DNA from 4 places in the Ensifer sp. EB106-03-01-XG145 genome. Region 2 is predicted to be linked to each of the others. Evidence: predicted binding sites of a transcription regulator. Region 2 holds the regulator's gene; each other region holds the start of a gene.
What was found. Region 2 encodes LexA, which represses DNA repair genes until DNA is damaged. Its sites were predicted from a motif close to TGTTCNNNNTGTGTTCNG; they were not measured.

Region 1 (7,121 bases), on a different contig from region 2:
GGAGGGGACATCGTTCTCCTCGACGCGCTTCAGCTTGGCAGGCACGCCGGCCTTGCGGAAATACTTCTGGGCGAGGATGTCGGCAGCGACCTGACTGAACTGAGCCGGAACGTCGATATCGGCTAGGCGGAAGACGATCGAACCATCGGGGTTCTTGATCTCACTCGTAGCCTTGCGGAATTCGATCTCCGCATAGGCGGATTGCCCGGCCTTGGTGAAACGACGTTCGATCTTCATTGTCCCTGGTCCTTCGTGTTGCCTAGCGCCCGCCACAGGCGCAATTGTCCCCGCCCGGCCGCGAGGGTCATCCCGCAGCCAGTCTCAGCTTCCGTCCTTGGAGAGAAACCCATAACCGGGTTACCCTGTATCTTGTGATATAGGCTGGCTGCAAGCACTAAATATAGTGTTAACAGCATCTTTTTGCCAGCCAAATATTGCCCCAGCAGGCCCAAAAAATCGCACAAAAATCCTCACGGCGACCGCATGGTGAAATCCATGACTGCCGCCTGTCAGAACCGACGATTTGGTGAGATGAACCGGGCGCTAAACAATCCGGTCCGCCGCCGTCGCAACGTGAAATCCATTAACCGTGAATCGTCCGGGGGCGTCAAGGGGTGGTTTGTGACGGAAGTTTGAGCGCTAGATGTTGTGTGGACCGACTGTGGAAAACGGGGACATCGGCCAACCCCATGAAAATCAGGCACTTCCAGAGGTTACCTGTGAGACTAACGCAACGGTCAGCACCAAATCAAAAAATTGACGGGTAAAAAACCGCATAAAAACCGTCCCCAACGGTACCCTCGGTTGCGCTCAGGAAAACGATATGGGGTGGCCGTGGTGATTCGCGCCTTACGCCTTGAGGCGGCTCGCCTTTTGGGTCGCGAACGGAGTATCGGCACTACCTATAGTGCTCTACACCATCCCGCTCCCGGCCGACGATACTGGCGCAGGTGCAAAGACTGGCAGGTTCGTGAGGGGTGAGCGGGATCAGCGGCACGCACTGATCCCGCCTTGGAACTCAATCGACGCGCTTCTGCAACGCGCGGGCACCATTCGGCGCATTCACCTTGCCCTCGGTGATGAAGTAGGCAAACACATCGCGCGGCTCTTTCTTGGCCTTGCGGTCCGGGGCGCTCTTCTCAAGCCCGCTCGGCTCGTCGCCACTGGCAAAGCTCTTGGCGCGCTCGGCCCAGAGGTCGAGCTTGTCGGCCGCATAGCAGGTCTCGATATCGTCGCTGCCCTTCTGCAGACGCAGATAGACGAAGTCGGCGGTAACGTCGGCGATCATCGGATAATCCGCATGTTCGGCGAGCACCACGGCAACGCCGTATTTCTCCAGCAGCGCCACAAACTCCGGAACCTGGAAGGTGGGATTTCGGACCTCGACCACATGGCGGAGCGAAAGCCCATCCTGTTTTGCCGGCAATAGTTTCAGAAAACCCTCGAAGTCGTCAGGTTCAAACTTCTTCGTCGGCGCGAACTGCCAGAGGATCGGTCCGAGATGAGGCCCAAGCTCGGTCAAGCCCTGCGTCAGGAATCGCTCCATGGATTCACCGGCTTCCGAGAGAACCTTGCGGTTGGTGACGAAGCGGCTTGCCTTCAGCGAAAAGATGAAATCATCCGGCACCTCGGAGGCCCATTTGGCGAAGGTCTCGGGCTTCTGCGACGAATAATAGGTGCCGTTCACCTCGATCGCACGAAGCTGCTTGCCGGCGTATTCGAGCTGCCGCTTCTTTGCCAGCGTGCTCGGATAGAAGGTGCCCTCCCAGGGCTCGAAGGTCCAGCCGCCGATACCAACGCGGATCTTTCCGGATTTTGCCATGCCATCCTCCTCAACAACGGTCGTCGCTTGACCGCGTGCTTTTCAGTCTTTGATCGATTTCGCCATGTCCAGGAGTGTCCACCCTGGACGATAGGGATTGGGTCGGCGACCCGTTTCTTGAAATCCATAGGCGCGATAGAGGGCGATGTTTCGCTCCATGCGTGAATTGGTATAGAGCCGCACCTCCGGCAAGCCCCACTCGGCCGCCTTGCCGTCCAGGAATTTCAGCAATTCGATGCCGAGCCCCTGGCCCTGACAGGCTGGGGCAACGGCAATGCTGAAAATCAGCAGGTGATCGGCGTGCCGCTCGAAAACGGCAAGCGCCGCGACAACTTCATCTTGCTCCCGAAGCCAAACCTCGCCGCGAAGAATGCGAGGCGCAGAGTCCTCGGTGACCGGGAGCGGCGGCCCGCCAAGCAGCGCCCGATAGGGCTCGTAGGCCGCCTCCGTCATGCTTTGCACCGCGGCCAGATCTTCCAGACGAGCAGGCCGCATCATGCCGCGATCACTCCTTCCGATCGCCGATCGGCGTCGAGGCGTTCACTCCGCCGCCTCGACCTTTTTCATCGGCCGGCGATCGAGAAGCTCCTTCAGGAACTGGCCGGTATAGGAGCGCCTCTCCTTGACCACCTCTTCGGGCGTGCCCTTGGCGATGACCTCGCCGCCACCATCGCCGCCCTCGGGACCGAAGTCGATGACCCAGTCTGCGGTCTTGATGACTTCGAGATTGTGCTCGATGACCACGACGGAATTGCCCTGGTTGACGAGCTCATGCAGAACTTCAAGAAGCTTGGCTACGTCATGGAAATGCAAGCCGGTCGTCGGCTCGTCGAGGATATAAAGCGTACGGCCGGTGGAACGCTTCGACAGTTCCTTGGCGAGCTTGACGCGCTGGGCTTCGCCGCCCGAGAGCGTGTTTGCCTGCTGACCCACCTTGATGTAGCCGAGGCCGACCTGGTTGAGCGTCACCAGCTTGTCGCGCACGGCCGGGACGGCGGCAAAGAACTCGACGCCTTCCTCGACCGTCATGTCGAGCACGTCGGCGATCGACTTGCCCTTGAAGTGCACGTCGAGCGTTTCGCGGTTGTAGCGCTTGCCGTGGCAGACGTCGCAAGTGACGTAGACATCCGGCAGGAAGTGCATCTCGATCTTGATGACGCCGTCGCCCTGGCAGGCCTCGCAGCGGCCACCCTTGACGTTGAAGGAGAAGCGGCCCGGCTGGTAGCCGCGCGTCTTTGCCTCCGGCAGACCGGCGAACCAGTCGCGGATCGGCGTGAAGGCGCCGGTATAGGTCGCCGGGTTCGAACGCGGCGTGCGGCCGATCGGCGACTGGTCGATGTCGATCACCTTGTCGATATGCTCGAAGCCATCGATACGGTCATGCTCGGCCGGGTTCTCGCGCGCGCCCATGATGCGGCGGGCGGCGGACTTGTAGAGCGTTTCGATCAGGAAGGTCGACTTGCCGCCGCCGGAGACGCCGGTCACGGCCGTAAAGACGCCGAGCGGGATCGAGGCGGTGACGTTCTTGAGGTTGTTGGCGCGCGCGCCGACAACGGTGATTTCCTTTTTCTTCTTCGGTTTGCGGCGTTCTCCAGGCACGGCAACCGCAAGCTCGCCTGAGAGATACTTTCCGGTCAGCGATTTCGGGTTGGCCATGACGTCGGCAGGCGCCCCTTGCGCGATGACTTCGCCGCCATGGATGCCGGCAGCCGGGCCGATATCGACGACATAATCGGCGGTCAGGATCGCGTCCTCGTCGTGCTCGACCACGATCACGGTGTTGCCAATGTCACGCAGATGGCGAAGCGTGTCGAGCAGGCGGGCATTGTCGCGCTGGTGCAGGCCGATCGACGGCTCGTCGAGCACGTAGAGCACGCCCGTCAGGCCGGAGCCGATCTGCGATGCGAGCCGGATGCGCTGGCTTTCGCCACCCGACAGCGTTCCCGAGTTTCGCGACAGGCTGAGATATTCAAGGCCGACATCGTTGAGGAAACGCAGACGGTCGCGGATTTCCTTGAGGATGCGGACGGCGATTTCGTTCTGCTTGGTGTTGAGATGCGCCGGCAGCGCTTCGAACCAGTCGCGCGCGATGCGGATCGACATCTCGGTGACTTGGCCGATGTGCAGCTTGTCGATCTTGACCGCAAGCGCCTCAGGCTTCAGCCGGAAGCCGGCGCAGGCCGGGCAGGGCGCCGCCGACATGTAGCGCTCGATTTCCTCGCGCGCCCAGGCGCTGTCGGTCTCCTTCCAGCGACGCTCCAGATTGGGCACGATGCCCTCGAAATTCTTGGTGGTGTTGTAGGAACGAGCGCCGTCCTCATAGTGGAAGACGATCTTCTCTTCCGTTCCGTGCAGGATCGCATTCTGCGCTGCGGAGGACAGTTCGTTCCAGCGATTGCCGAGCTTGAAGCCGAAGGCCTTGCCGAGCGCTTCGAGCGTCTGGTTGTAGTAAGGCGAGGAGGACTTGGCCCAGGGCGCAATCGCGCCGTCGCGCAGCGTCCGGTGCTCCTCCGGAACGATCAGCGCCACGTCGATCTTCTGCTGGCTGCCGAGGCCGTCGCAGGTCGGGCAGGCGCCGAAGGGGTTGTTGAAGGAGAACAGGCGCGGCTCGATCTCGGAGATCGTGAAGCCGGAGACCGGGCAGGCGAATTTTTCCGAAAACAGCACGCGCTCATGAGTCTCGTTGAGCGACTTGTTGGCGGAGCCGCCGGCGGCCGTTTCTTCCGGCGGCAGCGGCTTGTCGGCAAACTCGGCCACGGCAAGCCCATCGGCCAGCGTCAGGCAGGTCTCCAGGCTGTCGGCGAGGCGCGAGGCAAGGTCCGGCCGGACGACGACACGGTCGACCACCACATCGATGTCGTGCTTGTATTTCTTGTCGAGCGCCGGAACCTCGGCGATCTCGTAGAAGGTGCCGTCGACCTTGACGCGCTGAAAGCCCTTCTTCATCAGCTCGGCGAGTTCCTTCTTGTATTCGCCCTTGCGGCCGCGAACGAGCGGCGCAAGAATGTAAAGGCGCGTGCCTTCGCCGAACTCCAGCACGCGGTCGACCATCTGGCTAACCGTCTGGCTCTCGATCGGAAGGCCCGTTGCCGGCGAATAGGGCACGCCGACACGCGCGAAGAGCAGGCGCATATAGTCGTAGATTTCGGTGACCGTGCCGACCGTCGAGCGCGGGTTGCGCGAGGTCGTCTTCTGCTCGATCGAGATCGCCGGCGACAGGCCGTCGATCTGGTCGACATCCGGCTTCTGCATCATCTCGAGGAACTGGCGCGCATAGGCCGACAGGCTCTCGACATAGCGGCGCTGCCCTTCGGCATAGATCGTATCGAAGGCGAGCGAGGACTTGCCGGAGCCGGAAAGTCCGGTCATCACGATCAGCTTGTTGCGCGGCAGATCGAGGTCGATGCCTTTCAGATTGTGCTCGCGCGCACCACGAATGGAGATGGTCTTGAGTTCACTCATCGGAAGCCAGCTTTTGCATGTCGGTTGAAAGCCCCCTATGTAATGACGCTAACGCCCATGTCGAGGCGCAATCGGCAAAACAGGCGGCCAATTCGAGTCGGTTGACAGGATCATAGCCAAATACTAGAACAAAGAAAGAACAAATCGCCCATAAAACGACCAAATCTGTTGTGGATTATGTGCGAGGCGGGGCGTATCGGCGGCATCGGACCGCTAAGATGCGCGCTCTTGAAATTCCAAGCCGGGCCGGCGGCCCGGTGAAACCACGGGAAAAGCAACATGGCTGGAAGCGTCAACAAGGTAATCTTGATCGGAAATGTCGGGGCAGACCCGGAAATCCGGCGCACGCAGGACGGCCGGCCGATTGCCAACCTGCGCATCGCAACCTCGGAATCCTGGCGCGACCGCAACAGCGGCGAGCGCAAGGAAAAGACCGAATGGCACACGGTCGTCGTCTTCAACGAGGGCCTCTGCAAGGTCGTCGAACAATATGTGAAGAAGGGCGCCAAGCTCTATATCGAAGGCGCGCTGCAGACGCGCAAGTGGCAGGACCAGAACGGCAACGACCGTTATTCGACCGAAATCGTGCTGCAGGGCTTCAACTCGACGCTGACGATGCTGGACGGTCGCGGCGAGGGCGGCGGCTCCGGCGTCAGCCGCGGTGGCGGCGGCGACTTTGGCGGCAGCAACTACGGCGGCGGTGGCGGCGGTGGTTACGACGACTACGACCAGTCGCGCCAGTCTTCCGGTGGCGGCCGTTCGGGCGGTGGCCAGGGCGGTCAAGGCGGCCAGGGCGGTGGCTTCTCGCGCGATATGGACGACGACATCCCGTTCTGATCGCCCATCGATCAGTGTCGATCAGTATTGACGCAAAACGCCATGTCCTCTGGGACATGGCGTTTTTTGTTGTCCGTTCTCTTTGTCGCTCGTTCGGCGACGAAAGGCGATCAGCCGCGGCTCTAAAGCGCCATTGCCGATTTGACGCCGTCGACAACGAACTGCACCGCCAGCGCCGCCAGGATGACGCCGAGCAGGCGCGTCAGGATGGCGCGGCCGGTGACGCCGAGAAAGCGATCGATGCGCTCGGCGATGACGAGCGCAAGGAACAGGCTGAGCATAGACAGCGCGATGACGATCAAGAGTTGCGTGCGCTCGACCGCCGTCGGGAACGAGCCGGCGAGGAGGATCGTCGCGGAGATCGCGCCTGGCCCGGCAATCAGGGGAAGCGCGAGGGGAAAGACCGCGATGTTATGGATGTGATCCTTGGTGGTCGCGTTCTCGCCGGTCTTTTCCTTGCGTTCCTGCCGCTTCTCGAAAATCATCTCGAAAGAGATCCAGAACAGTAGAAGACCGCCGGCGATGCGGAAGGCGCCGATCGAGATGCCGAGCAGCCCGAGGATGCCGTTGCCGAACACGGCGAAGGCGGCAAGGATGAAGAAGGCGATCAGCGAGCCGCGGGTGGCCACCTGAAAGCGCTCCTGTCGGCTGAGACCGACCGTCAGACTTAGGAAGATCGGCGCGAGGCCGGGCGGATCGAGCGTGACGAGAAGCGTGGTGAGTGCATTGACCAGGAGGTCGACATTGAACATCCGTTTCCCCTTCCGGATTTCGCCCCGGGTTTTCCCGGTGGCATGAAGGCATTGTTAGGCAAGCGGCACGGGCTTGGGAAGAGGGCGGCAAACAAAGTCTCAGCAATGACTTAATGAGCAATCCCTTGCGGCAATCGGACCGCAAATGCGCGGCGTCGCGGCGATTGGCGGCAGGGGTCTTCCGATTTCCCGCGCGATGCCCTAGAAAAGCCTGCTCCGGCGGCAAAAGACTGTTCACAACTGCCGCA
Region 2 (7,121 bases):
CTTGCCGCTCTCGTCGCCGGCGGCGGTCGCCGCCGCACTCCAGGGATCGCTCTTGTCGAAGCGGAACGTCAGGTCATAGTCCTTGCCGACCTCGAGCGACTTCCAGTCGTCGCTGGCGAAACTCATGTAGAGTGGCGATTCGGAGCCCTTGGGATAGAACCCCAGGCGCAGCCTGATTCCGCCTTCGAATATCGACGTGATGAAACACGAGCCTTCCATCGACGTGTCGGAAGCAACGGTCCAGCCGCCGACTTCCTTCCATTTGATGATCTCGGACTCCTCAGCCACGGCCGGTCCCGTGGCCATCAGACAGCTCACCAACCCGAACAGCAATCTACGCATGCAAAACCCCCGTTTGCCCGCATTTTGATAGGTCGCCGCGTGACTGTCGAGGGTGGGTGACCCGCACCCATGCAAAATTTTAGGAATATTCACCTCTCCCCGCGGACCGACGCTCACGCCAAAGATCACATGGCAAAGGGATCTTTCGACGACTTGGTCTGGCCGCCGCCAGCAAAGGGGTCATTGTTTGGCGCATTCCCGCCGGCGCCCGCAAACGGATCGGCGGCCGCCCCCTGCCCGCCGTTTGGCATCAACGCAATCACCGCCTCCTGGCATTTGAACATCTCGCTGACGGCCTTCATCGAATCGCGCAGGCTGAGGCTCGCCACGACGCGCCCTTCGAACGCCAGCGCCAGCGTGTTCTTGCGCACGAATTCGGTGAAGAAGTCGGTGTTGGAGAAGTTGACGACCAGAGCCTTCGAGCCTGTGAGGTCCACGCCGAACGCGACAGCCGGCCACTGGCGGCCACGGTCGAGCTGCAAGGCGACGTCATACTCCCGCTGCGGCTCGATCGATTTCCAGTCGGCATTGCCGATCGAAAGAAACGCCAGGTTCGCCGATCCTCTCGGGTAAAAGCCGATTCGAAGGATCATTCCGGCGTCGTAGCTCGTCGCCGCATAGCACGAGCCGCCCAAGGACGGATCGGAGCCCACCGTCCAGGCATTGACCTCCTTCCAGATATTCGAACGCCCTTCTTCAGCAGAGGCCGCTCCCGCCGCCACCAACAGACAGAGAACCGCCAACGACAATCTACGCATGCAATCACCCCATTTTTCCCGCAAAGTTATCGTTTTTTTACTACCTGTCGAGACGTGCGACATCTTCACAACACGGATTTGTGCACGCCCGTAGCGAGGCCGCGACTTGGCGCAACCCATGCGATTGCGGCAAGGACGGCGCGCCAGGCTGAGGCGGCTTCGCCGCTGCGTGCCCCTGGCGCAAAACGGCCACAGCCTGCACCCAAAGAGCTGTTGAACACATGACAGTGATCGCCAAGCTTGCTGGACTTCGGAACGAAAGCGCGGTTCACATCGTTAACCGCCCCGTAGTCCCACCCTTGCATCAAAGTGGACGATCACCGTGCTTGCCGCCCTGCTTCTCGCTTCGATAGTCGCATCGCCTAATATGCCTGACGTCAAGCTCAGCGCCGCCACGGTGGACGAACTTCAGACCGATTTCGAGAGCGCCGTGCCATGCCATCAGATCGATGGACGCAAGGTGTGGAAGGGTGCGATCGCGTTCTACATCCAGTCGTTCGTCTATGATGGCGACAGGCCGGTCGCGACCGATGCGGCGGATGCCGTACTTCCAGAAGACAACAGCGCCGAGACGGTGAAGGAATTCGAAGACGCGTGCGCCGCCACGCAGCCGGCCTAGCCTCTTTGCACAAAAACGCTCGCGATTCGTTCGAATCGCCGTGCGTCGCGTAATGCGCTACGCCGCCGCCCTCCGTTTGGGCACGATCATCGCCCAAAGCCGCTCTGCTCCCGTAAAAGTGACCAATCGACACGCACAGACGCGCCAATTGTCTGAGTTCACGGAATTTTAGGCACTTGCGGAACACATATGGAACAGATAGTGTCTGTTCTTGATTTGTTTCACGCCTCTGGGAGCGACGTGCCATGCTGACCCGCAAGCAACAGGAATTGCTTCTCTTCATTCACGAACGCATGAAGGAGTCGGGCGTCCCACCATCTTTCGATGAAATGAAGGATGCGCTCGACCTGGCGTCGAAGTCCGGCATTCACCGCCTGATCACGGCACTCGAAGAACGCGGGTTCATTCGCCGTCTGCCGAACCGGGCTCGCGCGCTCGAGGTCATCAAGCTTCCGGAGGCTTACGTATCCAGCCAGCAGCAGCCCCGCCGCGGCTTCTCGCCCAGCGTGATCGAGGGCAGCCTCGGCAAGCCGCCAGTGGCCGCTCCTGCCGCACCGCCGAAGCCCGCGCCCGTGGCCGACAACACATCGGTTTCCGTGCCGGTCATGGGCCGCATCGCTGCCGGTGTGCCGATCTCGGCCATCCAGAATAACACGCACGACATTACCGTTCCGCTCGACATGATCGGCAACGGCGAACACTACGCTCTCGAAGTCAAGGGCGATTCGATGATCGAAGCCGGCATCTTCGACGGCGACACCGTGATCATCCGCAATGGCAATACGGCCAATCCCGGCGATATCATCGTGGCGCTCGTGGATGATGAGGAAGCGACGCTGAAGCGCTTCCGGCGCAAGGGCGCATCGATCGCGCTCGAAGCCGCGAACCCTGCCTACGAAACAAGGATTTTTGGGCCCGATCGGGTGAAGATCCAGGGCAAGCTCGTCGGGCTGATCCGCCGCTACCACTGATTCCGAGGGAAACCTGGCATCCGACCGAGCCTCGCCACCGCTTGCGGCTGCGAGGCTCTGTTTATTGAAGGCGACCTGAAGGCACGCCTCTTACTCGTGGATGGTGTACTCGCCGAGCTCGCAGAGGTCCTGCATGTCTTCGGTCGTATCGAGGCCGGAGCCTTCTTCGAACTCGAAGCGCATGTCGTACTTGCAGACCTCCCGGCCGTCGGCGATGGTGATCTCCATGTCTTCCCCTGGGTTCAGCACCTGCCGGCCGAAAACATCGTCTTCCCACTCGTTGACGCCCACAGGCGACGTATAGAAGTTCGTCAGCACTGCGCCCGTGTTGTTCTTCAGCTTGAAAACCAGATCCTCTGCCTGCGCCTCAAATGTGGTCGCAGCGAAGAGGGCCAAGGCCGTCAGGACAAGTTTCGTCTTCATATATGCCATTGCCTCCGTTTTGATGATGACGGACGCTACCGATGCGGCTGATGTCAGCGGAGTCATCGTTCCCCCTCTACCGATTTCACCGAAGCGATAAGATCCGATAGTGGCTTAGAAGACGTGGCTTGTGCGGGCGTGTGGAGGCAAACACACACAATCGCTCTGCCCTGAGGCAGAACGTCTATCCGCACTAAAATGAGGTGAGAGTTATTGGAGGCCTCGCCCGGAATTGAACCGGGGTACAAGGATTTGCAGTCCTCTGCGTCACCACTCCGCCACGAGGCCTCACAGCTCGGATAACCGAGCGTTGGCGCGGATTTAGAATGATTGCAGAAAAACCGCAAGAGGCATTTTCCGAAAAACGCGCCGTCGATTTGTAAGACGGATACTTTCCACAGAGCGATCGCGAACCTCCGCCGATCGCATCTGGGGTGGCCTCAACACCAGGGCGTCGCGTGTCCTGTCCACGGCCGCACCAGCCCCTCGGATACGAGCACACGCCCGATAGACTGGTCGCCGCGGGTGACCAGCCGCAGCTTTTCACCGGCCTTGGCATCCTGACGGCCGCTCGCCGTTTCCAGCCTGAAGTCACCCGCATTCAACAATTCGCGCAGGCGCTGCTTGGCATAGAAGCCGCGCGAACGTTCCTTGTCGCAGCTTGCCTGGCGAATACGCGGCGCATCGACGTCTGCGACGCGGATCGTTTCGCCGTGGTACAGGAAGGTGGCGCCGTCGATCACGCAGTTGTCGTTGCGAATCCCGCAGAAATAAAACTGATCCGTGCGAACGGATGCCGTCTTCACTTCCTCACTGGGCCGCACCACGGGTGTCGGCGCCTTGGCGCCGACGTCAACGGACGGCACCGGAGCGGCAAGGGCAACTCTTGTCACCGGATTCGGCTTCCGCTTCTCCGCCTGTTGCGCGGGACGCTCGTCCGCTTTCTGCGCGACACGAACGGGCTTCGGCCTCGACTCGTGTCGGGACGTGGACGCGACCACGTCCGATACCACCGGCCAATGTTTCAGTTCGGCGCGATGATCGTAAGCGACCACGCCGCCGACAGTGAGTGCGGCGGCCAGATACCACGGCGCCATACCGCCTTGTTTGCCCCTGCTCCGACCGGAATTCCGGCTTCGACGTTTCGTAGTGGCTTTGGCCATGCGTCCCCATCCTGATTCGCGACCGCATTATGCGTTTGATGGGTTGCCGAAAAGTTTTCGGCGGCCTCCCTCAACAAAGGGTTCAGCCGCTTCGCTGGGAATCAATTGGCAGAGAATCGAAGCCGAGGCATCCGGGACGGTTGACCGCAATAGCTCCGGTTCACGAGCCGTTCGAAGAATTGGCTCGTCCGCGCCAGCGCGCCCACCAGACAGCCAGCCGACGCCGGCGACGGCGGACGGATGGGATATCGTGCGAAAGCACGATGAGGCCCAACGGTATCATCCAGAAGCCGAGCACCGGCAGAAAGCCGAGAAAACCAAAGAAGATCAGGAGCGAGCCCAACAGGATACGCAGCAGTGGCGATTCCGGCAGCGTGATGCGCCACTTCCCGAGCACGATCTGACGCGTCTGCGGATCAATCCCGAAATGCGTCTGCTTCCTGTTTTTATTCATCATTCCCTATCCGGCATCTTTTCCCACAATTGGGGACTTCTCCACAGCCTGGCAACCGAACTTGTCATTTTTTTTGAAAAAACCGCTTGGCAAATCGGAAAAGCATGCGTATTAGCAGCCTCACTTCTGAAGCGCACAGCGAAACAGCGGCGCGGATGATCCCTGGTAGCTCAGCGGTAGAGCATTCGACTGTTAATCGACAGGTCGCCGGTTCGAATCCGGCCCGGGGAGCCAGTTTCGAAAAGAGCCATTTGCAGAAATGCGAATGGCTCTTTTTTCATTTTGCACCTAAGTTCCCCCGGTGATCAATCCCAGTCCTAGATAGCACCTATGACAAAGGCGGCGCCCATCATCGTCTGGTTCCGCAAGGACCTGCGCCTTGGCGACAACAGGGCCCTTGCGGCTGCGGCCAATGAGGCTGCCGTCATTCCGCTCTATATCCGGGAGCCGAACGAAAGCGGCAACGGTCCGCTGGGCACGGCGCAGCAATGGTGGCTGCACCATTCGCTGGAAGCGTTGGGGGCTCGACTGGGCCGGATCGGCTCGCGACTCATTCTCCGCTCCGGCGACCCACTGGACGTCCTCAGCGAGATGGCGCGCCTATCGGGAGCGAAGCGCGTCCATTGGAATCGCCGCTACGACCCGTGCGGCATCGCCACCGATACGGCCCTGAAGAAAGCACTCGCAGCTCAGGGCATCGCGGCCGAGAGCTTTGCCGGGCAATTGCTGCACGAACCCATGCGCTTGTTGACGACGACCGGTAGGCCCTATCGCGTCTTCACGCCTTTCTGGCGCGCGCTCGAAGCGAAGGTTGAGCCGGATCCGCCGATCGACGAGCCGCAAAAGATCGCGACGCCGGAAAGCTGGCCCGCTTCAGAACAGCTTGACGCGTGGTCGCTTCTGCCAACGAAACCGAACTGGGCAGCGACGTTCAGTGAAATATGGATGCCGGGGGAAAAAGGCGCGACCACCCGCCTCGACGAATTTATCGACGAAAAGCTTGCAGACTACAAAGTGCGCCGGGACCGTCCAGAGGCTGACGGCACATCCCTGCTCTCTCCTCACCTCGCCTTCGGAGAAATCTCGCCAGCGCAGGTCTGGCACGCGACGCAGGGAATCGAGACCGATGGCGGTGAAGGTGTTGCCACCTTTCGCAAGGAGATCGCGTGGCGCGAATTCTCCTACCATCTGTTGTTTCACTATCCCGAACTCCCGCGTCGCAATCTCGATCGCCGGTTCGATCGTTTCCGCTGGCTGAACGACGACGGCGATTTTTCCCGCTGGACCAAGGGTTTGACCGGATTCCCGATCGTGGACGCCGGCATGCGACAGCTCTGGCGGCATGGCTACATGCACAATCGCGTGCGCATGATCGCCGCCTCGTTCCTCATCAAGGACCTGCTGATCGACTGGCGGAAAGGCGAGCATTGGTTTCGCGACACCCTCGTGGATGCGGATCCGGCCAACAACGCCGCAAGCTGGCAATGGGTCGCTGGGTCGGGCGCGGATGCTGCGCCGTTCTTCCGGATTTTCAATCCTGTTCTCCAAGGCGAAAAATTCGACCCGGATGGAGCCTATGTGAAGCGATTCATACCGGAACTCGATCGGCTTGAGCCACGCTACATCCATCGCCCCTTTGCGGCTCCGGCTGCCGTGCTTTCGGGCGCCGGCATCGAGCTTGGCGCAACCTATCCAAAGCCGATCGTCGACCACGCCCTTGCGCGGGATCGGGCGCTTGCAGCGTTCCGCGAGATCACAAGCCCGCCGAGAGAACCGTAACGGATACAGGCCCCCGGTAGAAATCCATGGTTGGCGTCTCGAGCGATTGCCGCTAGGCTCACCTTACGGATGCAACAGCTGAGGGGGTGGTGTATGCGTGAGCTGGAAGCAAGTCTCGCCGCGTTCAACGGCGCACAGGAGCTTTCCGCCGAGAATCTCTCGATGGTCCTGCGGGATTTCCCATTGAAGGCACGCATGGTGCTCAGCGCGCTCGTGCATCTTCAGGCCGGGACATTGATGCTCACGGTGCCGGATGGCCGCAAACTGGTGATCAGGGGCAAGAGAGCGGGCCCAAGCGCGATCCTCACCTTGAACAACTGGAACCTGCCGCAACGCGCCGTGACAGGCGGCACGATCGGGGCGGCCGAAAGCTATATCGACGGCGACTGGGACAGTCCCGATGTCGGCGCTTTTCTCGAGCTCTTCCTCGTCAATGCCGAGATCGGCAAGCACTTCCCGAACCGGGCGCGCGGCCTGCTTCACCTTGTCGAAAAGTTCCTGCATTGGCGGAATGCCAATACGAAGTCCGGCGCACGCCGCAACATCTCCGCTCACTACGACCTCGGCAACGCCTTCTACAGCGAATGGCTGGATCCGAGCATGACCTATTCG
Region 3 (7,121 bases), on a different contig from region 2:
CTTCGAGCTCGTGTCGGAGCTTCAGCCCCGCGAGGACGAGGCGATCCTCGACAAGATCACGTTCTCCGCCTTCGAGGGCACGCCGCTTGCCATGATCCTGCGTGATCTCGGGCTCACCTCCTTTGCGATTTGCGGCATCGCCACCGAAATCGGCATCGACCCGACCGTGCGCCACGCCACCGACCTTGGTCTCGTGCCGGTGGTGGTGCGCGACGCTTGCGGTGCAGGGCATCATGAGGCCGGCGAACGCTCGATGGAAAACATCGTCTTCATGGGCGATGCGATCATGACCGACGTTCAGGCGATCACGGCGGCGATGACCAAGGGGCGATGACCAGAGGGTAGGGCGGCAGTGCCGCTGCCGCCGCCTGTTCTATTCAACCCACTACGGAACCTGCAATGACCGAAAACCTCCGCATCCGCCCGATAACCAGAGCTGACTATGAGCAATGGCTGCCGCTCTGGGATGGCTACAACGCCTTTTACGGCCGATCCGGCGAAACCGCGCTCGACCCCGCGATCACTGCCATGACCTGGTCGCGCTTCTTCGACGCCTATGAGCCTGTTCATGCGCTGGTGGCGGAGAGCGACGGACGGCTGATCGGGCTCACCCATTACCTCTTTCACCGCAGCACGACGGCGATCCAGCCGAATTGTTATCTGCAGGACCTCTTCACCAACACGCAGGCACGCGGAAAGGGCGTCGGGCGGGCACTGATCGAGGGCGTCTACGAGGCGGCGCGGGCGGCCGGCTCGCCACGGGTCTATTGGCAGACGCACGAGACCAACGAGACGGCGATGGCGCTCTACGACAAGGTGGCGGAGAAGTCGGGATTTATCGTCTATCGCAAGATGGTTTGAGGCGCTTACGGCGCGTCGCGATCTTTTCGCACGACGTTATCGCAAAACTGCTGCGCACGGCGCGGCAAAGCGGTGTGCGGCACCTCACATATCCGCCTTTGCGAGGTTGCCGACTTCGTTTGTACCGGCGCTCGGCAACTGCATGGTCCAGATTTCGGTCAAGCCGAAGCCCTTGATGTCTTCATGGCCCGAGCATTCGAATTGGAAGTGCTCGTTCAGGCGCCGCCTGATCTCCGCGGTCGTCGTGATGCAGCCGGGCTTGCCGATCGCTTCCAGACGCGCGGCGAGGTTCACCGGCGCCCCCCAGACGTCGTAGGCGTATTTCGTTCGCCCAAGCACGCCGGCCGTCACCGATCCCGACGCCATGCCGGCGCGAAGCCTCAGCACGACATCGTAGCGTTCGCCGATCTCGCGGGCAGCGGCGATGGCGCCGAAGCCGAACGCGGCGGCCGCCTTCTCGGGGGCGGGGTGTCGGGCGGGCACGCCGGCCACCGCAAGATAGGCATCGCCAATGGTCTTGATCTTCTCAACACCGACCGCCGCCGCCAGCCGATCGAATTCGCTGAAGAGTTCGTTGAGCAGGCTCACGGTCCTTTCCGGTCCCAGGCTGTTTGACAGGCTCACGAACTGGACGATGTCGGTCAGGACCACGGTCGCGTGCTCGAATTCGTTGATGATCGTTTCCCGCTCATTCCTCAGCAGGCGCGCCACGATCTCGTCCGGCATGATCGACGCCATGAGGCGGGCCAGCCGCCCTTGTGCTTCTCTCGCCAAGTGGAAGGCATAGTAGATCGTGGCGAAGCACATGAGGGTGAGGGTGACGATCGACGAGGAATAGATGAGCTGCAGGAAGCCGCTGGCGTCATAGACGCCTGACCGCGCCTCCGGGAACGCGATGGATGCCGCGATGACCGTGATCGTGGCCGTGGCGCTCAAGACCGCCACCAGGGCGACGTTCTGGAACCCAAGGATCGCGAAGGCGACCGGCGTTGCGCCGAGCAGCGTCAAAAGCACGCCGGAGTCTCTGCCGACATAGGAGGCGATCCACACGAGGATCACGACGCAGATCCCGAATTCCCAAAGCCCTGATGCCACGCGCCCGAACCGATGAAAGAGGGGCGTCAGCGCGGCGGCCGCCGCCAGAGCGAGATTGGCATAGACGAGCGGGACCAGACTTGGTTCGCCGTGGAGTGCGTAGATGAGAGCAAAGCCCGTGGTGGTGACGACGATCACGCACGCCGCGACATTCGCAACGAGAATGCCTTCGCGGTCATCCTCGGCAGCATTTGAAGCGCCTACCTCCAGCAGGCCGCGAACAGCGCTCGTCCAGGACATGTCTCCATCCACTTCGCGTCGAGGGAGATCGGTACAAGGTTTCGTTCAAACGCGAGAATTGTGCCTGCAATTATTAGTACACTTCGCCGGTCGACGCCATGAGATCGCCGGTTGCGCGGTCACCGGGGAATGCACGCAAGGAGGGCTCTGACCTCCTCACACCTTCTCGACAAACCCATCCAGCACGCGCTTCTGGCCGGCGCGGTCGAAGTCGATGGTGAGCTTGTTGCCTTCGATCGCGGTGATGTTGCCGTTGCCGAACTTCATGTGGAAGACGCGGTCGCCGACCGAGAAGCGCGAGGGTTCCGTGGCAGTCGATTTTGCCACCAGCTCGCCGTCGATGGTGCGGCCGCGCGGACCGCTTTCGCCGTAGCCGATGCGCTCGACGGCGTGGCCGGAGCGGGTGCCCCAGTTGTCGCGGGTGGCGTCCGAGCGGTGCTGCTGGGCGCGCTTCCAGCCGGGGGTGGAGTAGGTGTTCTGGAAGGGATCGGCCTTGTCGAAGCGTGACTGGCCGTAACCGCCGCGGCCATAGCCGCCATAGGATTGCTCGCTCTCGGCCACGTCGACATGGGCGAGCGGCAGCTCTTCGAGGAAGCGCGAGGGCAGCGTCGATTGCCAAAGGCCGTGGATGCGACGGTTGGAGACGAACCAAATGTGGCAGCGGTGCTTGGCACGGGTGATGCCCACATAGGCAAGGCGCCGTTCTTCTTCCAGGCCGGAGCGGCCGCCTTCGTCGAGCGCGCGCTGGTGCGGGAAGAGACCTTCCTCCCAGCCGGGCAGGAAAACGGTGTCGAACTCCAGCCCCTTGGCCGAGTGCAGCGTCATGATCGACACGGCGTCGAGGTTTTCGTTCTGCTCGGCATCCATGACGAGGGCGACGTGTTCGAGGAAGCCGCGCAGGCTCTCGAAGGCTTCCATCGAGCGGATGAGTTCCTTGAGGTTTTCCAGCCGTCCGGGGGCCTCGGCCGACTTGTCGTTCTGCCACATGGCGGTATAGCCGCTCTCGTCGAGGATCTGCTCGGCAAGCTCGGTGTGCACGGTGGTTTCCAGCAGGCTCTGCCAGCGGCGGAAATCGGTGACGACGTCGAAGAGGGCTTTCCGCGCCCTCGGCTTCAACTCGTCGGTCTCGATGATGTCACTGGCGGCAGCCAGCATCGGGATATCGCGAGCGCGGGCATAGTCGTGCAGGGTGCGCACGGTGGTGTCACCGAGGCCACGCTTCGGCGTGTTGACGATGCGCTCGAAGGCGAGGTCGTCGGCCGGCTGGCAGACGAGGCGGAAATAGGCCATCGCATCGCGGATTTCGAGGCGCTCGTAGAAGCGCGGGCCGCCGATGACGCGGTAGTTGAGGCCAAGCGTGACGAAGCGGTCTTCGAACTCGCGCATCTGGAACGATGCGCGCACCAGGATCGCCATGTCGTTGAGCTTGTGGCTCTTGCGCTGCAGCTGTTCGATTTCCTCGCCGACGGCGCGGGCCTCCTCTTCGGAATCCCAGGCGGCGTGCACCTGCACCTTCTCATCATCCGGATCGGTGCGGTCGGTAAAGAGCGTCTTGCCGAGACGGCCCTCATTGTGGGCGATCAGGTGGCCGGCGGCACCGAGGATGTGCTCGGTCGAGCGATAGTTGCGCTCGAGCTTGATGACCTTGGCGCCCGGGAAATCCTTCTCGAAGCGCAGGATGTTGTCCACTTCCGCGCCGCGCCAACCATAGATCGACTGGTCGTCGTCGCCGACGCAGCAGACATTCTGCGGAACGCCCTTCGGCCGCTGGGCCAAGAGCCGCAGCCACATGTACTGCGCCGTGTTGGTATCCTGGTACTCGTCGACGAGGATGTAGCGGAACTTGTCGTGATAATCCTTCAGCACGTCCGCATGGTTACGGAAGATGCGGATCGGGTGCAGGAGCAGGTCGCCGAAGTCGCAAGCGTTCAGCGTCAAGAGCCGGTTCTGATAGGCGGCGTAGAGTTCGCGGCCCTTGCCATTGGCAAAGGCGCGGGCGTCGCCCTCGGGGATCTGGGCGGGATCGAGGCCCTTGTTCTTCCAGCCGTCGATCATGCCGGCGAACTGCTTGGCCGGCCAGCGCTTGTCGTCGATGCCTTCGGCCTGGATGAGCTGCTTGATCAGCCGAACCACGTCGTCGGTGTCGAGAATGGTGAAATCGGAGCGCAGGCCGACGAGCTCGGCATGGCGACGCAGCAGCTTGACGCCGATCGAGTGGAAGGTGCCGAGCCAGGGCATGCCTTCGACCGCATGGCCGACGAGCACGCCGATGCGCTCCTTCATCTCGCGCGCCGCCTTGTTGGTGAAGGTCACCGCGAGGATCTGCGAAGGGAAGGCGCGGTTGGTGGAAAGGATGTGGGCGATGCGGGTCGTCAGCACGCGGGTCTTGCCGGTGCCGGCACCGGCAAGCACGAGCACGGGACCGTCAAGCGTTTCGACCGCCTCGGCCTGTTCCGGGTTGAGGCCGGAGAGATAATCCGGGCGCGGCTGGGCGCGATCGCGCGCAGCCATGGCGCGCGCGGCAATACCGCCGGCGGCGGGGATACCTCCGGGGGCTGGCGGCTGCTTGCGCGGCGCCGGCTCCTCGTCGAAGAAAGGAATGTCGTCGAAACCACTCATCATGCGGCTCAATGTAGTGATTCGGTGGGGAAAGGCCAGAAAGGATGTTCTTCTTTTATTCCGTTTTCTGCGCCAGCCGCACCAAGCCTGTGGAAAGACAGGCGATTTCGAGACCGCTTATTCTTGTTCGCACGTTTTGATTTGTCGCATGTCGTATCGCAAAACCGCTGCGCACTTTTGCGCGGCATGCTTTATCCCGACGTCTTATCAAAGACGGTATCAACCGGGACCTGCAGCGCTGTGGCAAGCTGGTTGGTGCGGGCGGCGAGCGAGATCACCCGCAAGAGGTCCGCGTGCTCGGCATCGCTCAGGCCCTTCGCCCTTGCCGCGGCCGTATGGGAATGGGCGCAGTAGCCGCAGCCATTGGTGACGGACACGGCGATATAGAGCATCTCCTTCACCAGCGGATCGAGCGCAGAAGGCGTTGCCATCACCGCCTTGACGTCGCCCCAGGTCTGCTCCAGCAGGCCCGGGTCGAAGGCGAGCCACAGCCACATATTGTTGATGAAATCGGATTTGCGCGTGGCGCGGATATCGTCGAACACGGCTTTGACGCGCGGGTCGGCTTCCGGGTTCTTCGGCGGCGTAACGGTGCTCATGGGCTCTCCTGCATGGTGCTGCCGGCGGCCCTGCGCCGCCGGATTTGAAGAGTATGGATCAAGCAAGGGCGAAGACGCGCGCCGGGCCACCGGTGCCGCCGCGATGCTTCGGCGCGCCGAGAATGAGCGTCGCGCCTTTGGCCGGCAGCTTGTCGAGATTGGCGGCGGCCTCCAGCCCCCAGCGGCCCGCGGGCAGCCAGGCATAATGGGTGGCGAAATCCGGTGAGGGGCCATGGTCGAGCGAAAGTGTGTCGACGGCAATGCCGGCGGCCTTGCTCTCTTCGAGCAGGTATTTCGCCGCTTCGACATGGAAGCCGGGGAAGTGCAGTTTGCCGCCGCCATCGGCATTGCGGAACTTTTCCGTGCCCATATGCGCGGCCCAGCCCGAAAGCATGGCGACGCAGGCGTTTTCCGGGATCTCGCCATTGGCGGCGACCCAGGCCTTGAGGTCGTCGGGCGTCACCTGCGCATCGGCGTCGGCCGCGGCTTTTTCGCGTATGTCGACGATCACGAGCGGCACGACGAGTTTTTCCACCGGCAGCTCGGAGACCGACAGGCCATCGGCGGAGAAGTGCAGGGGCGCATCGACATGGGTGCCGGTGTGTTCGTTTATGCGCAGTTCGAACAGATTGAACTTTTCTTTGGCGTAGCTGAACTTTTGCTCGCGGAAGAACTGCTGCTGGCCGAAGAAGGTCGGGAAATCCTCGTGCAGTTCGTGGGTCAAGTCCGTGACGCTACTATGTCCCTGAGCCAATGCCGGGGGTGCTGCACCGACGCTCGCGGCGGCGAGGCTGGCGGTTCCAACTGCAGCGGCTTTGAAGAAGCTGCGGCGCGACAGCATGCGCGCCTTCACCGTTTCCATCACACAGGCATCGCACATCGTTCTTGCTCTCCTTCAAGAAACTTGAAAACCAGACGGCGAAACCGCTCGAAAAAGCGGCCGGCGGTTGCAGGATAGCGCGACCGACGCCGCTGTAAATGCCGGCCTATGCAGCAAAGTGCGGTTCACGCTGAAAGCTGCGCTGGAATTGCTCTGCACGTCATCATGCCGCCACCAAATTCGCTTTTATTACAATTGCGTAATGATGGCATTCCGTCATTGCCCCGACGCGCGCGAACGGGGATACTCCGCCCAATCGGAACGAACCGCCGGCCGCGCCGCGCTGGGGCGTGTTTTATGCTTAATCTGGAGACTTGAATGCGGGTTTGGAAACAGCTTGCGGTGAGCGCCGCTGTGCTTCTCGTGGGCGCAACCGTCTGGCTGCGGTTCGTACCCGGCGCAGGTGAGACGCTCGCCGCCATCGGCGTTTCGCACCCGCTGATCGATGCCCTGTCCAAGCCCGGCGCCGGTAGCGGTGAGGGTGGCGAGCGCGGCAATGGCCGCGGCCAGGGCGGCAACAATGCCATCCTCGTCATGGTTCGTCCTTCGGCGACCGCTGTCGTCAACGACCGGCTGAACGCGATCGGCAACGGCGAAGCGATCCACTCCGTCACCGTGACGCCGACGGCCACCGGCAACCTCACCGAAATTCTTGTCCGCTCCGGCGAAAAGGTGGCCCAGGGCCAGGTGATCGCCAAGCTTGACAGCGACGATCAGAAGATCGCCGCCGACCAGGCGCGGCTGAACCGCGACAGCGCCCGCGAAAAGGTCGAGCGCTACCGCAATCTCAGCAACGCACGCGCTATGACCGCCGTCGAAGTGCGCGA
Region 4 (7,121 bases), on a different contig from region 2:
GTTGCCGACGGGCGAACATCGCCTCGGCTATCCTCGCGCGCCCCCTCGGCTGCTCGCCTGATCGGTTGCGTTCGCGCCAGCCTATGTCGGGGGGAGGGATATCCTCCCCTGGCGTCCGCCGGCCCCATCGCGACGATCTTCGGCGCATCCCGACGTCCCTTCCGCGTGGTCCAAGACTGACTGCAAGCCGCTCTTGAGCCAACGGGGACCCGTGCACTGACCGTCTTGTGCGATCGCTGCCCGCCACCGACCAACAATGTCGGCAACCTTTTCCGGATCACTGCATCCAATCCCTGATAGCCGCGGGGGGATTTCCCGCGACCCAACACAAGCCCAATAATCTCAAAGGAATAGCCATATGTTGTCGAAACTCATCACCACCGCTGCCTTCATCGCGATAAGCACCACGGCAGCTTTTGCCCACTCCACGCTCGAAACAACGGAGGCGCATGTCGGCGCGTCCTACAAGGCCGTCATCCGCGTCCCGCATGGATGCGAGGGCAAGCCGACCATCGCTCTGCGCGTTCAGATCCCGGAAGGCATGATCGCCGCAAAGCCGATGCCGAAGCCGGGCTGGACGCTGGAGAAGGTCAAGGGAGCCTACGAGAAGTCCTATGACTACTTCGGCACGCCGATGAAGGAGGGCGTGAAGGAGGTCGTCTGGAAGGGCGGCAGCCTGGCCGACGACGAATATGAGGAGTTTGTCTTCCGCGCGTTTCTGACTGAGGGCCTGCCAGTCGGCAAGACACTCTACGTGCCGCTGGTGCAGGAGTGCCCTGATGGCGCGACCGAGCGTTGGATCGAGGTCCCGGCAGAAGGCAAGTCGAGTGACGATCTCGAATATCCGGCGCCCGGCATCAAGCTGCTTGAAAAGAAAAGCGTGCACTGAGCAGCGCAACGTGGGGGCGAGGGCCAAGTGACCGGAGATCACGCATGATGCAGGTATCATCGAGCTTCACTCGTCTTGCGAGGCTGATGGTGATCGCGCTCTGCGGGGTCCTCATGCAGGCCGCCGCGGCCTTCGCCCACGCATCGCTCAACACAAGTGAACCGCAGGATGGCGCGGTCGTCGGCACCGCGCCATCGGTCTACGTGCTGACCTTCAGCGAGCCGGTTTCGCCGTTGTCCTTAAAGCTCGTCAGACCGGATGGAACAGCGATCCCGCTCGAGCGGTTCGACCTGAAGGATCGAGTGGTCGTGATCGCGGCGCCACCCGATCTTGGGCACGGCACACATGTGCTCAGCTGGCGCGTGACCTCTGCCGACGGGCATCCGATCGGTGGATCGGTCGTCTTTTCGGTCGGCGCGGCCAGCACCGCTCCGTTCATGAACGAAGACGAGATCGACTGGGCCGTGCGCGCCGGTCTCCTCCTATCGAAGCTCGCGCTTTACGTGGGGCTGTTCATCGGCGTCGGCGGTGTGTTTTCGCGCCACTGGCTGCTCTTTGGTCCGCGATCAGGGTGCAAAGTCGTCGCAGCAGCGCTCGGTATAGGGCTCCTCGGCGCACTTGCCGCTGTGGGTTTTCAGGGGCTCGATGCACTGGGCGTTTCCGTGACGCAAATTGTCGAGCCGGTCGTTTGGTCCACGGCGATGGCAACGAGCTTCGGCGGGACGGCCATTGCCGCCTTCGCTGCCTTTTGTGTGGCCGCCATCGCTCTCCGGGCGAAGGGTCGGTCTGCTCGACTGTCATCTCTCGCCGCGCTGATCGCGTCATCCGTCGCCTTGTCGCTGAGCGGCCATGCATCGACAGCCGAGCCGCAATGGCTGATGCGCCCGGCAGTCTTCCTGCACGTCGCAACGATCAGTCTCTGGGTTGGAGCGCTGGCTCCCCTGGGCCTCGCGTTGCGGCGCAAGGACCCGATGGCCCTTCAGGCGCTCGGCCGGTTCTCGGCGTCCATCCCTTACGTGCTCGTTGTTCTTATCGTGGCGGGTTTCATCTTGGCCATCGTGCAGGTGGAGAAGCCACGGGCGCTGGTGGAAACCGCCTATGGCCAGGTGCTGATGGTCAAGATGGCATTGCTGGTCGGACTGTTTCTGTTGGCGCTTGCAAATCGCTGGCGCCTGACGGAACCGGTAATGGCTGACGATCGGGTATCGGCGAAGCGGCTGGTCCGCTCGATCGCCGCGGAAACACTGATCGTCGTCCTGATTTTCGGCGCCGTTTCTTGCTGGCGCTTCACGCCGCCGTCGCGCGCGCTCTTAGCTCTGGCGGCTCAGCCTGCAAGCGTTCACATCCACACGGACAAGGCGATGGCCCTCGTTGAGGTCTTGCCCGGACGGGTGGGCGAGGTCGACGTATCGATCAACCTCGCCACGGGCGAAGTCGAACCGCTTGCCGCCAAGGAGGTGACGCTCGTCCTATCCAAGCCTGATTCCGGCATCGAGCCATTCAAACGTGCGGCAGCGCGGAGGGGCGACGCAGATTGGCGGATCGAGCGCGTGAACATACCGCTGGCGGGCGCCTGGCAGGTACGTGCCGATGTTCTGATCAATGACTTCGAGAAGGTAACGCTGAGCGATCAAATCATCATTGGGCCGTGAGCGCGGAGGCCGCCGCACAATCTCGCGCGCACGCCAGCGGATCGCCCTGTGGGCGTTCGATCGCTACTGCCCTGGAGGTGTTCCGTCTAGCCCCGGCTGGTTATCCAATAGTCCGTTTAGGTTCATTGCCTTCCGATGAAGCCTCTGTCAGCCTTTTCCGATTGCGGTTGCGCCGACGTCGCAGTCCCCGCTGCAGCGGCCAATCGCAAGCACCTGACTCTGGGCCTCTGCTTGGTTGGTGGAGGCTCTTTTTTTGGACGCGGGCGTGGGCGGTAGCCGACCGGAGGCGGTCCGCTCGACATAAATCGCAGATCACGTCCCGCGTTAATAATTTAGAAATATCGAATGTTCATTCTGCTCCGCCATGCGCGGTTTCCTGCTGATGGCGATTTACGCGGGCGGATTGTGGGTGGTCGACACGACGATGTGTGAAGGCCGCTACACCCAGGAGTTTGGGCATGAGGTTCAATCCGCGACCAGACAGGCCCGGTATTGGCTGAACGTCCAATTGAACTTCCTGGCCGCCCCCTTCTAACAGACCATTGCTACGCGGTGCCGGAGAAGCGGGAAGCCGAGGATTTCTGCCTCCCAAGGGAATGGTTGGCTACTCAAGCGACAATCGACGGCACCAAGGGCGCAAGGCGCAGAGCAGCGAGAAACCCGCCGGGACGGGCGGAGTTCAGGCGGAAGTCGTTTCACGGACGCCGCTGTCGAGAACATTGTGCGCTGCCTGCATGACGTCGATATCGTGAATGTGGCTTATGGTTGCCATCTCCATCATCAGATCGCCGATTACCAGATCAATACGTCTCGGCGCGTCGCTTTCCTTTTTCGCCTCTTTCGCGATGGCGGTCTCAAGCTGCTCGTGCGATCCCCCCAAGGCAACGTAGAGTTCCATCGCAGTCGTCAGAACGTTCGTGCGACGCACGGAGATATCGCTGGTCGAAGCATCGCCTATGGAGGCAACCATCAATCGAACAGCTCTGTTTTGGAACTCACTCATTCTGCACCCTGCTCAAATGCCGTTTGGTGCGGAGCATATCGCCGATTGCTGAACCCTATCTTAAGCGCAAAGGTAGTGTTGGTGGTTACTCAAGCTGGTGCAGTCGAACCTTCCTGGGGGCAAGGTCTCGTCATGACCATTCGGCTTGCGACCGTGGTCTCGCCGACTGCCGGCGCAAATGAGAACGTTTGCAGAACTTTCCTGTGTGACTGCACCATCTGCCGGTGTATAAGAGCCGGATGGTCCAGAGAGCAGGCAGTGCAGATCTTCCGCTTCACGGTGGCCGGGTTCCCCGGTGGCTTGGCGAGCGCATGACGAAACTTGGTGCGATCATCACCCAGGCGATCGTCATCGAATATGGTCGAGACGAGTTTCTTCGGCGGTTGGCACATCCGTTCTGGTTTCAGTCTTTCGGATGCGTCATGGGCATGGACTGGCACTCTTCCGGCATCACCACCAGCGTCATCGGCGCCCTGAAGCGTGGTTTGTCGCCTCTGTCAGGCGAACTCGGTATTCATGTCTGTGGCGGTCGAGGGCGGAACTCCCGGGAGACCCCCGGCGAGCTGATTGCAATTGGCGAGCGCGTGGGCCTCGATGGAAGTGGCCTGGCGACAACCAGCCGCCTCGTCGCAAAGGTCGACAGTGCAGCAGTTCAAGACGGCTTCGACCTTTACCTGCACGGTTTTATCGTCACCGACGACGGCAAATGGGTCATCGTGCAACAGGGCATGAACGGCGAAAAGCGGCAGGCCCGGCGCTACCATTGGCTTTCGGAGGGGATCACCAGCTTCGTGGATTCGCCCCACACGGCGATCGAAGGCGCGCGGCAGGGCGAGATCGTCAACCTTGCCGACCGCCGCGCCGCGGCCTCGCGCAATAGCCAGCTCGATCTTCTGGCTTCGCTGGGGCCGGATCGGATCGTCCGGGAGGTCGCAGCCATCGAGCCAAGGCGGGTGACCAAGCAAAGCGCGCAGCCAATGCTGCCGCATCTGATTATGCCTGAACATCACGACGTGCGCGAAGAAGACGTCAATATGAAACGCCTGCATGCCACGCTCGCTGCGGCCGCCGACCGTGGCCCAGAGGATTTCGAGCATCTCCTGCTGGTGCCGGGCGTTGGGGCGCGGACCGTCAAGGCGCTGGCGATGGTGGCCGAAGTGGTGCACGGTGCGCCATGCCGGTTCGCCGATCCGGCGCGCTTCTCGCTCGCCCACGGCGGCAAGGATCGCCACCCGTTCCCGGTTCCACTGAAAGTCTACGACGAGACGATCCGGGTGATGAAGTCAGCCGTGTCGAAAGCGAAGCTCGGTCGTGACGAAGAGATGCAGGTTCTCAAGCGCCTCGACGATCAGGCTCGCCAGTTCGAGAGATACGTGACCGGCCCGGATCTCAAGGAGATCGTGGCCGGCGAGTTTCGACAATCGCAAGAGTTCGGCGGTCGCAGCGTCTTTGGCTGGGAAGGGCCGGAAGAACCGTCGAGAGATGCAGGGCGGTCACGCCGTCAAGGCAACCGCGACCGGTAGGCGGCTCAATGCGACCGCAAGGCGTTGCAGCGAATCTCTTTCTTTGATCTCTTCGAGGAGTTCTCGCCGGAACTCAAACCTCCTCCCAAGGGTTGGAAGGTCGTGCGAACAAGCTTGCGAGGGCGAACCAGCAGAATCCACGTCAAGAGGAGTCTCGCGATGGAAGAACTGCAGAGCATCACGGTATCTGAGGAACGGCTCGAGGATTGCCGGGACGTCGTTGAACTTGACCTCCAGCTTTTGATCCGCGAGACGATCGACTCCGGGTTTTCGGTGGAGGAGGTGTTGATCGCGATCAGTGAGCTGGTGGCGGAGGATTTCGCCCACGCCGTCAAGGTCGCCAGCGTCCACTAGAGGATCCCGCATTCAAGTGGAATCACTTGAAGCGGAAAGATGCTCTGGAAACCAAACGCGCGGGGCTCTAGGGAACGCGTTGCTGTCCGAAACGGAGTATCCGGTCGCGCAGCGAAGGCTCGGCGACACGCTTCGCCGCTTCCCGATAGTCGAACCAGGCGAGCTTTCGCTCTCCCTTCTCGGGGAATTTCCCGCGCATGCGCGTGACTTCCAGGGGGTGGAGTTGAACCCTGCAGGAGATCTTGAGCCCATGGTCCAGCCTCTTCTTGTAGAAGTAGTGGCCGAAAGGAAACCTCTGGCAGGTGCCCTTCACGCCAGCCTCTTCATAGGCTTCTCTCGCAGCCACCTCATGCGCGCGCTTTCCTTTCATCGGCCAGCCCTTGGGAATGACCCAGCGTCCGGTGTCCCGGCTGGTAATGAGAAGGATCTCCAGTGTGTTGTCTTTGCGAAAGCGATAACACAAGGCCGCGTACTGCATGCGCGGCGGCCGGCGAAGCATCAACTGCACGTCAGAGACAATCTGGTGTAGAAAATTCACAGAAACGCTATCTCCTTTGTCGCCCTTTGCGGCAAACGGGCTCTGCCTGCCACTCGCGGACAGTAACATCCGGATCGGCGGTTCTGTTCCGTCAACACATTGCGCGAAAGTGGAGCGCGCGACGGATTGGGCCGCCAATTCAAAGCGTCGACAGGATCCGATTGCTGAGTGATCCCCGATAGGTCTTTTTGATGTCCACCTTGTTTTCCAGCGAGTCCAGGATCTCGTCGCAGAAATCGATGTCGTGGAGTTCGCGAATGGTCTGGAGGCCGCCAGGCGTGAATACGTTGATCTCGAGAAGCTTGTCGCCGACGATATCAAGGCCGACCAGGAACATGCCGTCTTCAACGAGCTTCGGCCGTAGCGTCTCGGCGATCGCCAGCATCTCCTTCGTAACGTTGGCCGGCTTTGGAGTGCCGCTTGCGTGGATGTTGGAGCGGACGTCTCCCTTGGGCGGCACGCGTCTGAACGCAGCATAGACGTCGCCCCTGTGCAGCGGTCGTCCGTTCATCAGGAACAACCGCGTATCGCCGTCCGACGCCTTCGGAAGGTAGCTCTGCACGATAAGATAGCCGACGACGCCGACAGCCTCGACAATTTGGGTAAGATTGCCCTCCGTGCTGGTACCCACCCGGAAGACGTTTCGACCGCCAGAACCCTGCAACGGTTTGATGATCACCCCCTCGGAGTGGCTGTCAATGAACGTACGGATTTCATCGATGTCCTTGGAGATCAAGGTTGTCGGGCGAACGGTCACCGGGAAATCCTGGAAGTAGAGCTTGTCCTGGGCCAATGCCAAGCCGCAGGGATCGTTGACAACGATCGTACCGCGCTCCGCGGCGAGACGGCCGAAATTCGCCCCGGCGTGAGATGCCCAGGGTCGGTTTTCGGCGTCCTCCGACGGATCGTTGCGAAGCAGCAGAACGTCCACTTCTTCGACGTTGACGATGGTTTTGTCGGCGTCCGTAAGTGCTCGCAAGAGCGTCTCGGGCTTCTTCGGTCGCGTGCCGACGAAACCGGCCGCCCGTATCATCAGTGTATCGTCAGGGCGCAGGATAAAATCACCAGGCGTGACGTAAAGAACCTCGTGTCCGCGAGAGAGCGCGGCAAGCGCCAATGCGGTCGTCGTATAGGCCGGCGCTTCGGTTTCGAGTGCGTTGAC

Region 1: the regulator LexA is predicted to act here: its motif matches at 5,409-5,426, upstream of uvrA (excinuclease ABC subunit UvrA).
Region 3: the regulator LexA is predicted to act here: its motif matches at 4,861-4,878, upstream of AC3WWH_RS24625 (ATP-dependent helicase).
Region 4: the regulator LexA is predicted to act here: its motif matches at 3,725-3,742, upstream of AC3WWH_RS12845 (DUF763 domain-containing protein).

The regions. Positions count from the first base shown of each region.
Region 1 is NZ_JBYTEC010000010.1:237,883-245,003, forward strand. It holds gene AC3WWH_RS22995 (vitamin B12-dependent ribonucleotide reductase) at 1-237, opposite strand, end outside; gene AC3WWH_RS23000 (DUF72 domain-containing protein) at 1,019-1,822, opposite strand; gene AC3WWH_RS23005 (GNAT family N-acetyltransferase) at 1,865-2,317, opposite strand; gene uvrA (excinuclease ABC subunit UvrA) at 2,363-5,284, opposite strand; gene AC3WWH_RS23015 (single-stranded DNA-binding protein) at 5,564-6,121, shown strand; gene AC3WWH_RS23020 (MarC family protein) at 6,244-6,873, opposite strand.
Region 2 is NZ_JBYTEC010000001.1:1,741,558-1,748,678, reverse strand. It holds gene AC3WWH_RS08550 (hypothetical protein) at 1-459, opposite strand, end outside; gene AC3WWH_RS08545 (hypothetical protein) at 468-1,163, opposite strand; gene AC3WWH_RS08540 (hypothetical protein) at 1,423-1,719, shown strand; gene lexA (transcriptional repressor LexA) at 1,965-2,690, shown strand; gene AC3WWH_RS08530 (hypothetical protein) at 2,781-3,113, opposite strand; tRNA gene AC3WWH_RS08525 (tRNA-Cys) at 3,328-3,401, opposite strand; gene AC3WWH_RS08520 (thermonuclease family protein) at 3,554-4,276, opposite strand; gene AC3WWH_RS08515 (hypothetical protein) at 4,437-4,730, opposite strand; tRNA gene AC3WWH_RS08510 (tRNA-Asn) at 4,890-4,964, shown strand; gene AC3WWH_RS08505 (cryptochrome/photolyase family protein) at 5,061-6,509, shown strand; gene AC3WWH_RS08500 (SAM-dependent methyltransferase) at 6,603-7,121, shown strand, end outside.
Region 3 is NZ_JBYTEC010000012.1:68,073-75,193, forward strand. It holds gene AC3WWH_RS24610 (cysteine hydrolase family protein) at 1-334, shown strand, start outside; gene AC3WWH_RS24615 (GNAT family N-acetyltransferase) at 400-861, shown strand; gene AC3WWH_RS24620 (adenylate/guanylate cyclase domain-containing protein) at 946-2,196, opposite strand; gene AC3WWH_RS24625 (ATP-dependent helicase) at 2,353-4,818, opposite strand; gene AC3WWH_RS24630 (carboxymuconolactone decarboxylase family protein) at 5,007-5,414, opposite strand; gene AC3WWH_RS24635 (cyclase family protein) at 5,473-6,294, opposite strand; gene AC3WWH_RS24640 (efflux RND transporter periplasmic adaptor subunit) at 6,613-7,121, shown strand, end outside.
Region 4 is NZ_JBYTEC010000004.1:77,893-85,013, forward strand. It holds gene AC3WWH_RS12825 (DUF2946 family protein) at 1-61, shown strand, start outside; gene AC3WWH_RS12830 (YcnI family copper-binding membrane protein) at 359-889, shown strand; gene AC3WWH_RS12835 (copper resistance protein CopC) at 934-2,541, shown strand; gene AC3WWH_RS12840 (hypothetical protein) at 3,221-3,544, opposite strand; gene AC3WWH_RS12845 (DUF763 domain-containing protein) at 3,784-5,067, shown strand; gene AC3WWH_RS12850 (hypothetical protein) at 5,227-5,421, shown strand; gene AC3WWH_RS12855 (NUDIX hydrolase) at 5,489-5,959, opposite strand; gene AC3WWH_RS12860 (glutathione synthetase) at 6,099-7,121, opposite strand, start outside.